DNA from 2 places in the Ralstonia chuxiongensis genome. Region 1 is predicted to be linked to the other one. Evidence: predicted binding sites of a transcription regulator. Region 1 holds the regulator's gene; the other holds the start of a gene.
The links. The regulator FNR, encoded in region 1, switches genes on or off when oxygen is low (the NO sensors DNR and NnrR bind a similar motif). The targets are predictions, from matches to a motif close to TTGATNNNNATCAA.

Region 1 (7,259 bases):
GTCGTGTGCAACGACCGCGATTTTCGCACGCACGCCAGGATCGCGCGCGGCTGCCTTGATCTCCAGCAGGCCCTGTTCCATTTCCGGCACTTCGTTTTCGAAGAGCTTGATCAGAAACTCAGGGCAAGTGCGCGAAAGCTCGATCTGCGGGCCACGTGCGGTACGGTCGACATTCAGGATGTACGCCCGGACACGGTCGCCCGTACGCAGATTTTCCTTCGGGATCATCTGGTCGCGGGCCAACAGCGCCTCGACGCGGCCGGTTTCAACGATCAGGCCCTTCTTGTCGGCACGCTTGATCGTACCGGTCATGACCTTCTCGCCACGATCCAGATAATCATTCAGGATCTGCTCGCGCTCAGCATCGCGGATGCGCTGCAGGATCACCTGCTTTGCAGCCTGCGCGCCAATGCGGCCGAACTCGACCGACTCAATCTGCTCTTCGACGAAGTCGTCTACATCGAGGTCAGGATTCTGCTCCTTGGCTTCGAACAGCAGAATCTGCTTGTCCGGTTCCTGCAGGCCTGCATCGTCGGGAACGACGAGCCAGCGACGGAAGGTTTCGTGTTCGCCCGACTCACGGTCGATCGCCACGCGCACATCCACGTCTTCTTCAAAGCGCTTCTTGGTCGCCGAAGCCAATGCGGCCTCCAGCGCCCCGAACACCACATCCTTGTCGACGTTTTTTTCGCGCGCAAGCGCATCGACGAGCAACAGAACTTCGCGGCTCATTGCTTGTTCCCTTTGTTTCGATTTCCTTTGAAGTCCAGCACGGGCACCAGCCGGGCGCGGTCGAGTTCCGACAGCGTGAATTCCAGCAGTGCGGGGCCTTCCTTGCCCTCAAACTCAAGGCCGATTCGTTCCTGGCCTGACTCGCCCGTCGGAGCCTGAATGATTCCCGTGAAATTCTTTTGCCCGTCCACTGGCAGGCGCAACGTCACCTTGACCTCAAGGCCGGCGAAGCGCGTGAAGTCGGCCAGCGTGCGCAGCGGGCGGTCCAGCCCGGGCGACGACACTTCCAACCGTTCGTAATTGACGTTTTCAACTTCGAACACGCGCGTGAGCTGATGGCTCACTTTTTCGCAATCTTCAATGACGATGCCGTTCTCTGCCTGATCGATATACACGCGCAGCAGCCCAGCGGGTGCGCGCTCCACTTCCACCAGCTCGTACCCCATGGCGGTGAGGGTTTTCTCAATCAGATCAGTCAGATGCACGTTTTTCCTGAAGAATTTCCCGGTATGGCCAACCTGCGGAAGCAAAAAAAAATGGGCGCAACGCCCATATCATTCGCCCATCTTCTACAGGATGACTTTTGATTAGACTGACATTGTAATACGCTTCCAGGCAAAACGCAAAAATTGCCCAGAAGCCGCCACAAAATGGGGCGTTGCGACGGCTGCCGCACACAACGCCCGCATTTTTTTAGCGCTTACCGCCGCGTTTGCCACCACCGCGCGGCGCCTTGTTGCCGCTCGGGATGCCACCACCACTCTTTCCGGGGCGCTTGCTACCGGGCGCGCGATTGCCATCATGCATACCACCGCCGCCAGCCGCGCCGCCGCGGCCATTCGGGCGCTCACCCATACGGGTGCGCGCTGTCAGCGTGGTCGGACCGCCCACATTGATGTAGCCCATGGACGTTTGCATCGGATCGGGCTGGCGCGGGTTGGTCGGACGGCGCTGCGCGGGCTGCGCGCGATTACCGTTCTCAACGCCCATACCGCGCGACTGGAAGTTAGCTTCCCCCGCAAAACCGGACGACATCGGCCCCATCAGCACCGGCGCAGGCCCACGGCGACGATTGCCCTGGCGGTCTTGCCCACTGCCGGAACTGGCCGTCGGCACCTTCATGCCCAGCGTGCCCATCAGCGTACGCACATCGTCGGCCGACACTTCCTGCCAGCGCCCGCGCTTAAGCCCGCGCGGCAGGACGAAGCTGCCATAGCGCGTACGGATCAGGCGCGACACGGTCAGGTTGACCGCTTCGAACATGCGCCGCACTTCGCGGTTCCGCCCCTCGGTCAGGGCGACGTGGTACCAATGGTTGACACCTTCGCCGCCGCCATCGACGCAGCGCAGGAAGTTGGCTTCGCCGTCCTGAAGTGGGATACCGTGCAGCAGCTTCTGGCGATCGGTTTCCGCCAGCTCACCAAGCGTACGCACTGCGTATTCACGCTCCACGCCATAGCGCGGGTGCATGAACCGATTGGCGATGTCGCCGGACGTCGTGAAAATCAGCAGGCCCTCGGTATTGAAGTCAAGGCGGCCCACAGCGACCCACTTGCCGGTCTTCATGCGCGGCAACGCGTCGAACACGGTCGGACGGCCTTCCGGATCGGACTGGCTCACGATCTCACCGGCCGGCTTGTGATACAGCAGCACGCGCGGCGGCTTGTTCGGCAGCTTGCGCTGGATCAGCTTGCCGTTCACGCGCACCTGATCGGTCGCGAGAATGCGCTGGCCGATATGAGCCGGCAGGCCGTTCACGGAGACGCGACCTTGCAGGATCAGGTCTTCCATGTCGCGGCGCGAGCCAAGCCCGGCATCAGCCAAGATTTTGTGCAGCTTAGGAGCGTCGTCGTCGGAGGTCAGTTCGCGCCCCTTGGGGGGCTGCGATGCGCCTCCGGCGTCAACCTCCGAGTCGTACGCGCCTGAAATCACGTATTGGAAGACGTCTTCGGAGCCCTTGCCGCCCTTCAGCCCCTTGCCCCCGCGATTCTGGGTCTGACCCCCAGCCTTGCCTTGCGGTTTACCGTTGCGGCTCTGCTGCTTGCCACGACCGCCGGCATTCTTGCCGCCAGCACCTTCCGTATGCTCGCCGCGCTCGGCGCGTTCCGCCGGTTGGCCTTCGCCTTGGCGGCGACGGTTCTTGCCGAAACGGCCGCGCGGGCCACGTCGCTCGCCCTGGCTGTCTGCTGGCGCCTGTTCGGCCGGTGCAGCACCCTCTGCGGCAACTACCGCCGGCTCAGCTGTCGCCTCTTTCGGCTTGCGTGCCCGTGGCGCGCGGCTCTTGCGCGGTTGCGCAGGCTGGCCGGCGTCCGCGCCACCCGCCTCAGCGGCTTCACCCTCAGGGCGGCCGTCCTGCTGCTGGCGGCGCGAAGCCACCAGATTGCGCAAGCCGCGGCGCAATCCCTTGCGACGAGGCGCGGCCTCAGTCCCATCACCGCCGTCTTGTCGCGGCGGCTGAGCGTCGGCGTCGGCCGGCATACGTGTATCCATGGAGTCTGACTGGGTGCTCACAACGTCTTCAAAAAATCTAGGGGTTCAGGCCATGCGCCGACTGTGCGGCAGGCATGGCGTTACGAATGTTCATTGGCGGGAGCCACAGGCGGCTCGACCGGTGTTTTGTACTCATCTTCGGATGGAACCTCGGTCGCACTCACCGCTTGCGACTCGGTTTCCAATGCCAGCTCACCACCCGCCGCACCCTCAGTAGACTGCGCCGGCGTTTCAGCGATTACCTCAACGGAAGCCTCGGCAACCGGCAATGCAGCCGATTCCTGCACCGAAGCCTCGGCGCTCCCAGCACCTTCCGGCGCGTCGTTGACGAGCGCCGTCAGCTCTTCCACCGCAATTGCACCGCCTTCAAACTCGATGGCGCCCTGCTCCAGCAAGCTCGCCTGCGCTTGGGCGCGGGCATCTTCAAGCGGCGGCAGTTCGTCCAACGAGCGCAAGCCAAGGTCGTCGAGAAACTGCTTGGTCGTCGCATACAGCGCGGGGCGGCCCGGCACGTCGCGATGACCGATGACCTCGATCCAGCCACGGTCTTCAATCTGCTTGATGACCTGCGTGTTGACCGTCACGCCGCGAATGTCTTCGATATCGCCGCGAGTGACCGGCTGACGATAAGCGATGATCGCCAGCGTTTCCATCACAGCGCGCGAGTACTTGGGCGGCTTTTCCGGGTGCAGCCGATCAAGATACACGCGCATTTCCGGGCGGCTCTGCAAGCGCCAGCCGGAGGCCAGCGCGACCAGTTCGACACCTCGATTCAGCCAATCCTGGCGCAGCTCTTCGAGCAGCACACGGATGGTGTCTGCGGACACATCTTCGTCGAAGAGCTTGCGCAAGTCATTGACTCGCAACGGGTCCTGCGCGCAGATCAGCGCGGTTTCGAGGACGATCTTCGCCTCTTGGGTATTCATCGGGTTGAGCGGCTCGTCATTGCTCGCGCACGGCCAGTCGCCGTCACGCTTGAGGTTTGTCGTCCCACCGCGAAGCACGCGGCATTTCTGAATGCTGTTGCCCGCCCGGGCCCGGCGCGCGAAGGCCAATCATCCAATTGGAGCCTGCACCGAAACGCAGTGGCTGTGCCCGCAAAGTAGGGCCGGAGGAGCGAGTTGATCCGGTGCCGGTCAGGCACCACAAGGGCAATTTCTTCCGCCGCCATGGGGACGGATACTGCGCCGGACGACTACCAAGAAGAACGGCAGCCCGCCCGAATCGACTGTCCAGGGGACTCTACCGCTGGATGGCATCGCTTGGCGCCGCGCTTAGGATTGTTGATTTGCGCGGGTGGCGAATCGAATTGCGGTTGATTGTAGGGCAATTTCCAGCAGCGCCGCAACCGGGAAGATGTCCTAGCCTCCTATCATGGGACGATTGGCAATTTTTGCCTGCCTGAACGCCTACAGCACCAGACAGAATCCGTGTGCGTTAAGCATCTCCGGCAACCAGATTGCGTGAGCCAGCCCCCAGACCCCAAACCCGGCGATGGCGATGCCGGCCGCGCCCCGCGCCCATCGCTGGCGCGACAGCCCACGCAGCCACCCAGCCAGACCAGACATCATCAGCAGGTTGGGCAGCGTACCCGCACCAAAGGCGAGCATGACCACGGCCCCGGAAGCGGCGTTGCCTGCCAACAACGCCACAGCCAATGCGCCGTAGACCATCCCACACGGCACCAGCCCCCACGCCATACCCGTGAGATAGCGGCGCAGTAACGGTGGCTGACGCTGCAGCCTACCGCCCAGCGTGGCGGCGCCTCGAGACAGGCCTCCTGCCACGCGGCCAAGCAAGCGTTCAAGCCACACACTGCGCCACGCATCCCCTGCGGACCGAACAAGCAGCAAAACCCCGTAGGCGACCAGCAATGCGCTAGCGAACGCAAACAAGCCGCGTTGAATCGGCAGCCATTGCTGGCGCCAGACGGTCGCGCCCATGGCACCCATGATTGCGCCCAGCAACGCATAGGTGGTCAGCCGGCCGGCATGCATGACGACCTGTTCAAACCAAAGCCGGCGACGGGACACGATCCGCACCGCCACAGCGCCACGTTCGGCTGCGAGTGCGATACCGCTGCACATCGCCAGACAATGCACACCGCCGAGCAATGCAATCAGGAAAACGCTCACAAGCGCCGCGGCACTCATCTTTCTGACGCTCTTTTGATATGGACCAAGGTTTTTGTCTTACTGTTGCGAACCAAGCGTAATTGACGCGTTTTGCCGCATCGGAAATGTCCGAGGACAAGAAGGTCGCCGTTATAATAAGCTGGCGCTGTAAAACAAGAATTACTCATTTCACCTTCCCGAAATTCGCCCCCGCCCGTGCTCACTCGAATCGCACTTACCGACCAAGCCTCGCGTTGTTCCACCTGTGTACTCGGGCAAATCTGCCTGCCGGTGGGAATGAACTCGGATGACGTGCGCAAGATGGACGATTTGGTCGGCGAGCGCATCCGCATTAAGAAGGGGCAATCGCTCTATTCTCTGGGTGAGCCGCTGGAGGCGGTTTACGGCATTCGTTTCGGCACACTCAAAACCCATCTGACGCTTGAAGACGGTCGGCATCAGATCACAGGGTTCCACCTGCCGGGTGAAATCGTCGGGCTCGATGGCATTGGCGATATGCGCCACGTGTCGGACGCCACCGCGCTTGAAGATACCGAAGTCTGCGTGGTGCGCTACGACGAGTTGCAGCACCTTTCGCGCCGGCTGCCTTCGCTGCAGCATCAGTTCTTGCGCATCATGAGCAAGGAGATTTCGCAGGATCATCTGATGCTGCTCACACTGGGCTCCATGCGTGCGGAAGAGCGTCTCGCAGCATTCTTGCTCAACCTCTCGAAGCGTTCGGCCCAGCGCGGATATTCGTCGACCGAGTTTGTGCTGCGCATGAGCCGCGAAGAACTTGGCAGCTATCTGGGTCTCAAGCTCGAAACCGTCAGCCGCCTGTTCTCGCGCTTTGCCGAAGCGGGTCTCATCCAGATCCGCCAACGCCACGTCAAGCTGATCGACCTGGCCGGCCTGCGCCAGGTCATGAGCGGTCAGGCGGCCTAAGCTGCCTTTCATGGCTCCCGCTCAGACGAGCGGGTGTTCATGCGCTTCCAGCTTGCCAATGCCCGGCGACACATAGAGCGTCAACGCGCTCGACAATGCGCACAGCAACCAGAACACAAAGAAGGACACGGTGTAAACCGCCTGGGCCGACACCGTGATCTGCTCGCCGAAGAAGCGCAGATCGACGGGGTCTACCACCGCGAAGACCACCAGCTCAGCCAGGGCCGCCGACAGAAATGCCGGCCACAGAATCCACATCAGCAGTCGACGCTTCATCGGGCCTCCGTGTGAATGGCATGCGCCGGTGCGCCCGTCGTCTTTTCAACGACCAAACCGCGCCGCACGACGTTGTCATGAATAACAGCATCGGGATGCGATATCGCCAGCCAAATGGTGACGCCGCAGCCGACCATGGCGACGAACGGCCCTGCCATCAGCAGCCACGGCCACGGCTCGCGCCACCAAGGACGGGCCTGTGCGGAAGATTGCGTTGCGTGCATCGTTGCCTCCTGTTGGGGATGCCGCATCAGCGCGGCACGATGAAGCTCGACGGTTCGCGCAGTACAAGGCTGTCGCTACCGCTGTCTGCATGGATGACGAAACGGATTTTGTGCGAGCCGGGGGCGGCATCGTCGGCCGGCCGGCGCACGCGCACTGGCAGCAGCCGGTTAGCCGCTGGCGGCAGTTCCAGTGTGGTCGATTCGCCGCGACCGCCCTCCACGTCCAGTTCCGGCATGCCCTCGGCGGTGATGGTCACGCGCATGGGGTGCTCGGACGCGTTCATCAGTTGCAGGCGATAAACGTTCTCGATCTTGCCGCCGTCCACTTCACGCGCCAGCGCACCACGATCACGAATCACGTCAACCTTGAGCGGCTGCCGCATCGCCAATGCCACGATGAACCCGGTGAAGAGCACCAGCATGATCCCGGTATAGATCAGCACGCGCGGACGCATCAGATGTCGCCGGGCTTCCTTCG
Region 2 (7,259 bases), on a different contig from region 1:
GTCTTCTGCACCGGCCACCAGGGGTGGCACCACCACGGCTTGATGACCCTGCCGGCGCGTGAGCGGCAGGAGCGCAATGAAAGCGGCTTCAAGCGAATCGGTACCGGCACGGCTGCGCAGTTCGGCCGGCGTGCCGGTGGCAAGCACCTGCCCCGCATCCATGGCGACCAGCCAGTCGAAGCGCTCAGCCTCTTCCATGTAAGCCGTGGCCACGATCACGCTCATGCCGGGGCGCGCAGCGCGAATATCGGCAATCAAGTCCCAGAACTGCGTGCGCGAGAGCGGGTCAACGCCCGTGGTCGGCTCGTCCAGGATCAGGAGATCCGGGTCGTGGATCAGCGCGCAGCACAAGGCCAGCTTCTGTTTCATGCCGCCCGACAGCTTGCCGGCTGGGCGTGAGAGAAACGCCCGCAGGCCGGTGCTCGACGTGAGCGCATCAATGCGGTGTCGGCGCTCCGCCGCATCGTGGCCGAACAGCCGGCCGAAGAACTGCAGGTTCTCCTCGATCGACAGCGTGGGGTACAGGTTGCGGCCCAACCCTTGCGGCATGTAAGCAATGCGTGGACCGACCGCGGCGCGCGCACGGCGATCGGCCATGTCGCTGCCCAGCACATGCACTGCGCCGTCCTGCAGGGCACGCGCGCCGGCCACCAATGACAACAGGCTGGACTTGCCCACGCCGTCCGGGCCGATCAGTCCGACCATGCACCCGGCGGGCAAGTCGAGCGTGACGCCATCCAGCGCCAGCGTCTTGCGATAGCGCAGGCTCACGCCGGCCAGGCTCGCCACCGGCGGCGCAAGGGGCCCGTCATGTAACGCAGATGGGTCGGCAGAGGTGGTCACTGCGGAACCTTGATCGCCAGGCCGGCCGGCCATTCGGCTTGCCCGTCGAGCTTGAGCCACGCCATGCCGGGCAGGCCAGTCTTCACCAGCTTCAGGTGTTTGCGCAGCAGATCGCGATCGATCTGGGCCTTGACGCGGAACATCAGCTTCTGGCGCTCGCTGGCCGTCTCCACGGTCTTGGGGGTGAATTGCGCAGTGCTGGCCACAAAGGACACGCGCGCCGGAATCACGAATTGCGGCGCGGCGTCGAGCACGATACGCACTTCGCTGCCCATGGCAATGCGGCCTGCGTCCGTCTCCGGCACGAAGAAGGTCATGTAGACGTCGGAAAGATCCACGAGATTGAGCAGGCGCCCGCCACCGGCCAGAACCTCACCGGGCTGGGCGATGCGGTATTGCACGCGGGCGTCGCGCGGGGCCGTCAAGGCGCTGTCATCGATATCCGCCTTGATGCGCAGTACGGTTGCGTCGGCCGCCTTGACGGTGGCACCGGCGCCGGCCACCTGCGTACGGGCGGCCAATACGGCGGCCTGCGCCGCCTCGGCTTGCGCGCGGGCCGCCACAAGCGCGGCCTTGGCGCTGCGCACCCGGGCGCGGTCGTCGTCCAGCTCCTGCATCGACGAGGCCCCTTCGTTCGACAGCGTCTCGGACCGTGTCAACCGCCGTTGCGCGGCATCCAGATCGCTCTCACGCAGGGCGATCTGCGCCAGTGCGGCCTGCCGGTCAGCCTCTCGTACAGCCACCTGGGCCTGTGCACTTGCCACGGCAGAAACCGATTGCTGCCGCCGCGCCTGAGCTTCGTCGCGCTGCGCCTCCAAGGTCTGCACCTGCATGTGCGCAAGCGGCTGGCCGGCCCGCACGAAGTCGCCCTCATCCACAAGGATGTCTTGCACGCGGCCGGGAAGCTTGGTGGCTACGTCGATTTCGGTGGCCTCGATCCGGCCGTTGCCGCTCACAAAGCCCTTTCCGGGCCCGTCTTGCCGCAAGGCCTTCCATGCGAACGCCCCACCGGCGACCACCAAGGCGGCAGCGAGCAGCGCAATCCATCGTTGTCGGGGAGTCGTGGTCATGGTGTTGGTTCGCCCGATACGCGCGGTGGCGGCGTCGGGCTCAGATGGGGTTGCGGATCGGGTGCGGATTCGACAGCTTGCGTGCCGCCGCCCAGCGCCGCATACAGGCCAACGCGGCTCGACAGAAGCGCGCGGCGCACCTGCACCAGTTGCTGCTGAGCGGCAAGCAAATCGCGCTGGGCGTCAAGCACCTCGAGGAATGTCGATGCGCCGGCGTCGAAACGCAGTTGTGACAGCCGAGCGCGTTCGGTCTGCGCTGCTAGCGCGGCCTTCGCAATGTCGAGCTGTTCGGCCACCCACTTGCGTGCGGACAGCGCGTCGGACACGTCGCGGAAAGCGCTCTGCACGGTCTTCTCGTAGGCAGCCACGGCAAGGTCTCGGCGGGCTTCTGCCAAGTCAAGGTTGCTGCGTAGCTTGCCGCCTTCAAACAGCGGGAGGCTGATGCTGGGTGCAAAAACCCAGGCGCGCGTACCGGGCGCAAACAGATTGCCCAGTTCCGGGCTGATCGTGCCGTAAGCGCCGGTCAGGGCCACGCGTGGGAAAAACGCCGCCCGTGCAGCACCGATGCTGGCATGCGCAGCACGCAGGCGATGTTCCGCAGCCACAATGTCCGGGCGCTGCGCCAGCAGGTCGGAAGGCAGGCCCGCGCGTAGCTCCGCCAGCATGCGGTGCTCGTCAAGTGGCTCAGAAACCGGTGGCAAGTCGATCGGCTTGCCGACAAGCAAGGCCAGGCCGTGCGCCTGCGCGTCCCGCGCCTGCTGCAATTGCGTCAACAGCGCCTGCGCCTGGGTCAGCAGGGTCTCGACCTGCGTTTGGTTCAATCGTGAAGTCGCCCCCACTGCCACACGACGCGAGAAGATGCGCAGTGTCTCGGTTCGGCTATCCACGGTTTGCTGCGCCAGCGCGATGCGCTCGTCCAGTTCACGCAATACAAGGTAGCTGTCGGCCACCTGCGCGATCAGCCCAAGCGCTACCGCACGGCGCGCGGCGTCGGAAGCCACATAGCTTTCCAGTGCGGCGTCGTTGAGGTTGCGTACGCGCCCCCAGAAATCGATCTCCCAACTGGAGACACCGGCGCCCACTTGGTATTGCGTTACACGCATCGGCGTGCCGAACGGGCTCAGGTCCGCCGGAATGCTCAGGCGGCTGATGCCGGCCTGCGCGTCGAGGTGCGGAAATATCTCCGCCCGCTGGATGCCAAACGCGGCACGCGCCTCTTCCACCCGCAGCACGGCGGTGCGCAGGTCGCGGTTATTCTCCAGCGCCTGAGCGATCAACGCCTGCAGGCGCTTGTCCGTAAAGTACGCCTGCCAGCCGGTGGCGGAGGCAGACAGGCCATCCCGGCCATCGTCGGCGTCGTAGTGCTGAGCCACGGGCAAGGCAGGTGCCTCGTAAGGCGGCGCCATCGAGATGCAAGCCGACAGGGCCAGCGCAGTGGCAGAGGCCACCATGGCGGCCATACGCGTGCCGGCGTACCTGCCGCATGCCCGGCGTTGTTTCTCCACACGCATCTATTTCTCCAGCACGTAGGTGCCGGGCGCATCGGCCAGTGGCAGCAGTCCGGGTACGCCCATCTTCGGCGGTTTGACCGCTGTAGCGCCCGATGCATGCGCGACCAGCCATGCATCCCATGCTGGCCACCATGAACCGTCGGTGGTGGGGGCCGATGCCAGCCAGTCATCTGGCGCCGCTGATGTCTCGCCGACGTGGCGTGTCTGCATCTGGAACCGCCGATGCGAGTTGGCCGGCGGGCTGACGATGCCGGCGTTATGACCGCCGCTTGTCAACACGAACGTCAGCTCCGACTCGGTCAAGTGATGCAGCTTGTAGACCGAGCGCCATGGCGCCACGTGGTCGGTCAACGTGCCCACAACGAAGATCGGCAGGTCGATGTCGTTAAGGGCCACCGGCTTGCCGTTGACGGGGTAGCGGCCCTCGCTCAGGTCGTCGTTCAGAAACAGATGCCGCAGATACTGGCTGTGCATCCGCGCGGGCATGCGCGTGGCATCGGCGTTCCAGGCCATCAGATCGTTCATGGGTGCCCGATCGCCCAGCAGGTATTCACCCACCACCCTCGACCACAGCAAGTCGTACGAGCGCAGCATCTGGAAGGCTCCGGCCATCTGGCTGGCGCGTAAATAGCCGGTCTGCTCCATCTGCGCTTCCAGCAGACTGACCTGCGCCTCGTCGATGAACAGGCCGAGTTCGCCCGGCTCGCAAAAGTCTGTCTGTGCGGCAAAGAGCGTCATGGATGCCAGCCGCGCATCGCCATCGCGCGCCATGGCAGCCGCGGCAATGGCCAATAACGTGCCCCCGAGGCAGTAACCGGTGGCGTGGACGCGCTGGCCCGGCACGATGGCATTGACGGCATCGAGCGCGGCAAAGACACCGAGCTTGAGGTAGTCATCCATGTCGAGGGTGCGATCGGCCTCGTCGGGATTTTTCCAGGAGATGCAGAACACGGTATGGCCCTGCTCTACCAGATAGCGGATCAGCGAGTTCTGCGGAGACAGATCCAGGATGTAGTACTTCATGATCCATGCCGGCACGATCAGGATGGGCTCGGCCTGGACCTTGCTCGTGGTCGGCGTGTACTGGATCAGTTCGATCAGGCGGTTGCGCAGGACCACCTTGCCGGGAGTGATGGCAACGTCGCGGCCCACCGCAAAGCGTTCAGTGCCGGCGGCCGGCGCGCCGCTCATGGAGCGCTCCAGATCGTCAAGCGCATTGAGCGCGCCACGCACGAGATTGGTGCCGTGCTGTTCAAAGGTCCGGCGCAGAACAATCGGGTTGGTTACCAGTTGGTTGCCCGGTGACATCATGTCGAGCCATTGACGTGCAGCAAAGGCAACCACGTCCTCATGATGTTTGGCGACACCCCACACGCCGCGCGTGGCCGCCTCCCACCATTGTTCGGTCAACAGGAAGGACTGGTGCAATACGTTGAACGGCCACAGGCGCCACTCGTCCGCCGAGAAACGACGGTCGCGGGCCGGCGGCTGGACGCAAAGGCACACGTCCTGAGGGCCGGACGCCATACAGTCCCGGATGTAACGCTCGAGTTGTTCGGCCTGCGTCAGCGCCAGGCGGCACAGATCCAGCCGCTTCCCAGGCGAGACGGCAAGATGCAGCGCCCAATCAAGCAACGCTAGTTGCATTGATGCGAGGGACAGCGAATTCGATGTGCGGGCAAGAGCAGCGTGAAACGGCAGATCGATCGGCAGATCGATCTGTTCTGCAGTCGATGAAGACGGCACGGGGGCGGTGCGCATAGTTGGGGCGTCAAACGATTGCCAATATGCGATCCATTAGATGCCAGCGGCTACCGACCAGACTTGACGCACCTCAAACCGGGACAAGAGCGCGGACTCTAGACAGTGTCAAAGAAATGACATCTGCAGTTTCCTGCCAGTCGTCACAGAGGCTTCGCCCGCGCCTTACGGGCCTAAATGGGTGTGTTAGAGTCCGGCGGGGAAAACGTGACGATCTGCAAGATCGGCCCCATATTTCCATCGCTCCCAACGTTGTACCCGCGAATCTGTTGCACCAACAGGATGCATTGGGCGCATGGCGTGGGCGTCGCGAGACGAGATGACTTCCCCACCTGTCAGGCCAAAATAGCCAAAGGGCAGCGCAATCTCCTACGAACGGCTCGGCAACGCCATTTGTGGTTGAGATATTGATCCGGATTGACATCGGCGCGCTCGCGGCCCCGGCCCACCTGCCTCGTCATCGAGGCGCAACGAACAATCCATTTAGAGAAAATCGTGTTCACTTGCATCAACCAGAGCTGCGGCACGCAGTGGGAGCTGTCCGACGTCGTCATCAAGGATGAGGGCCAAGGGCCGCTGTTCCGCTGTGCGCTATGCGGCGCGCGCAACTATCTCAAACGCGTCGAAACCAAAGACGGCCGGGTCATCTACAAGCAAATCGAAGGCAAGCCGCTCAAGTGATCCAACGCAACGACATGACCATCGAACCAACCGCCACGCCCTTCACCACCCTAGCGCTCGCCCCGGCCGTGCTCGCGAACCTTGCGCAGCTCGGCTACACCGACATGACGCCGATCCAGGCTGCAAGCCTGCCCATCGCGCTTGCGGGCCACGATCTGATCGCGCAGGCAAAGACGGGCAGCGGCAAAACGGCAGCGTTTGCGCTGGCACTGCTCGCACGGCTCGACGCGCGCAGCTTCGACGTGCAGGCGATGGTGCTCTGCCCGACGCGCGAGCTTGCCGATCAGGTTGCGCAGGAAATCCGCCGCCTGGCACGCGCCGAAGAAAACGTAAAGGTACTGACGCTCTGCGGCGGCACACCGATGCGCCCGCAGGCGGCGAGCCTCGAACATGGCGCGCACGTCATCGTCGGCACGCCGGGGCGCATCATGGACCATCTGGAGCGCGGCAATCTCGCGCTCGGCGCACTGAAGACGCTCGTGCTTGACGAAGCAGACCGCATGCTCGACATGGGCTTCTTCGATGACATCGCGACGGTCGTGCGCCAATGCCCGCCTGATCGACAGACGCTGCTGTTCTCGGCGACCTATCCGGAAGGTATTGCGAAGCTGAGCCAGCGCATTCTGCGCAATCCAAAAGAGGTGAAGCTCGAAGAGCGCCACGACGACAGCAAGATTCGCCAGCGCTTCTACGAGGTGACCGACAACAAGCGGCTGCATGCGGTCGGGCTGCTGCTCAAGCACTATCGGCCGGTGAGCACGCTCGCGTTCTGCAACACGAAGCAGCAATGCCGTGACCTGCTCGACGTGCTGCGCGCTCAGGGCATCCACGCGCTGGCGCTGCATGGCGAACTCGAACAGCGCGAGCGCGATCAGGTATTGATCCAGTTCGCGAACCGCAGTTGCTCGGTGCTCGTGGCAACGGACGTTGCCGCGCGCGGGCTCGACATTGCGCAGCTCGAAGCGGTGATCAACGTTGACGTGACACCCGACCCCGAAGTGCACGTGCATCGCATTGGCCGCACGGGCCGCGCCGATGAGAACGGCTGGGCGCTGAGCCTCGCGAGCATGGACGAGATGGGCCGTGTCGGCAACATCGAGCAGGCCCTCGGGCGCGAGGTCGAATGGCACAAGCTCGACGAGCTGGATACCGGCAATGACGCACCGCTGCTGCCGCCAATGGAAACGCTACAGATTCTCGGCGGACGCAAGGAGAAGATCCGCCCCGGCGATGTGCTCGGTGCCCTGACAGGCGACGCCGGCTTTCGGGGCGACCAGATCGGCAAGATCAACGTGACCGAATTCTCGACCTACGTTGCGGTCGACCGCGGCATCGCACGCGAGGCGCTGCGCAAGCTCAACGGCGGCACGCTGAAGGGCAAGAAGGTCAGGGT

Region 2: a site for FNR is predicted at 5,249-5,262, ahead of NKG59_RS01085 (PHA/PHB synthase family protein). Genes of this name have one in related genera too.

The regions. Positions count from the first base shown of each region.
Region 1 covers NZ_JAMYWC010000003.1:675,676-682,934, reverse strand. The annotation lists gene nusA (transcription termination factor NusA) at 1-732, opposite strand, end outside; gene rimP (ribosome maturation factor RimP) at 729-1,217, opposite strand; gene NKG59_RS12480 (pseudouridine synthase) at 1,426-3,210, opposite strand; gene scpB (SMC-Scp complex subunit ScpB) at 3,303-4,148, opposite strand; gene NKG59_RS12470 (sulfite exporter TauE/SafE family protein) at 4,632-5,375, opposite strand; gene fnr (fumarate/nitrate reduction transcriptional regulator Fnr) at 5,553-6,281, shown strand; gene NKG59_RS12460 (hypothetical protein) at 6,303-6,557, opposite strand; gene NKG59_RS12455 (FixH family protein) at 6,554-6,781, opposite strand; gene ccoG (cytochrome c oxidase accessory protein CcoG) at 6,808-7,259, opposite strand, start outside.
Region 2 covers NZ_JAMYWC010000001.1:253,308-260,566, forward strand. The annotation lists gene rbbA (ribosome-associated ATPase/putative transporter RbbA) at 1-876, opposite strand, end outside; gene NKG59_RS01075 (HlyD family secretion protein) at 840-1,913, opposite strand; gene NKG59_RS01080 (efflux transporter outer membrane subunit) at 1,910-3,424, opposite strand; gene NKG59_RS01085 (PHA/PHB synthase family protein) at 3,425-5,185, opposite strand; gene NKG59_RS01090 (hypothetical protein) at 5,681-5,866, shown strand; gene dbpA (ATP-dependent RNA helicase DbpA) at 5,881-7,259, shown strand, end outside.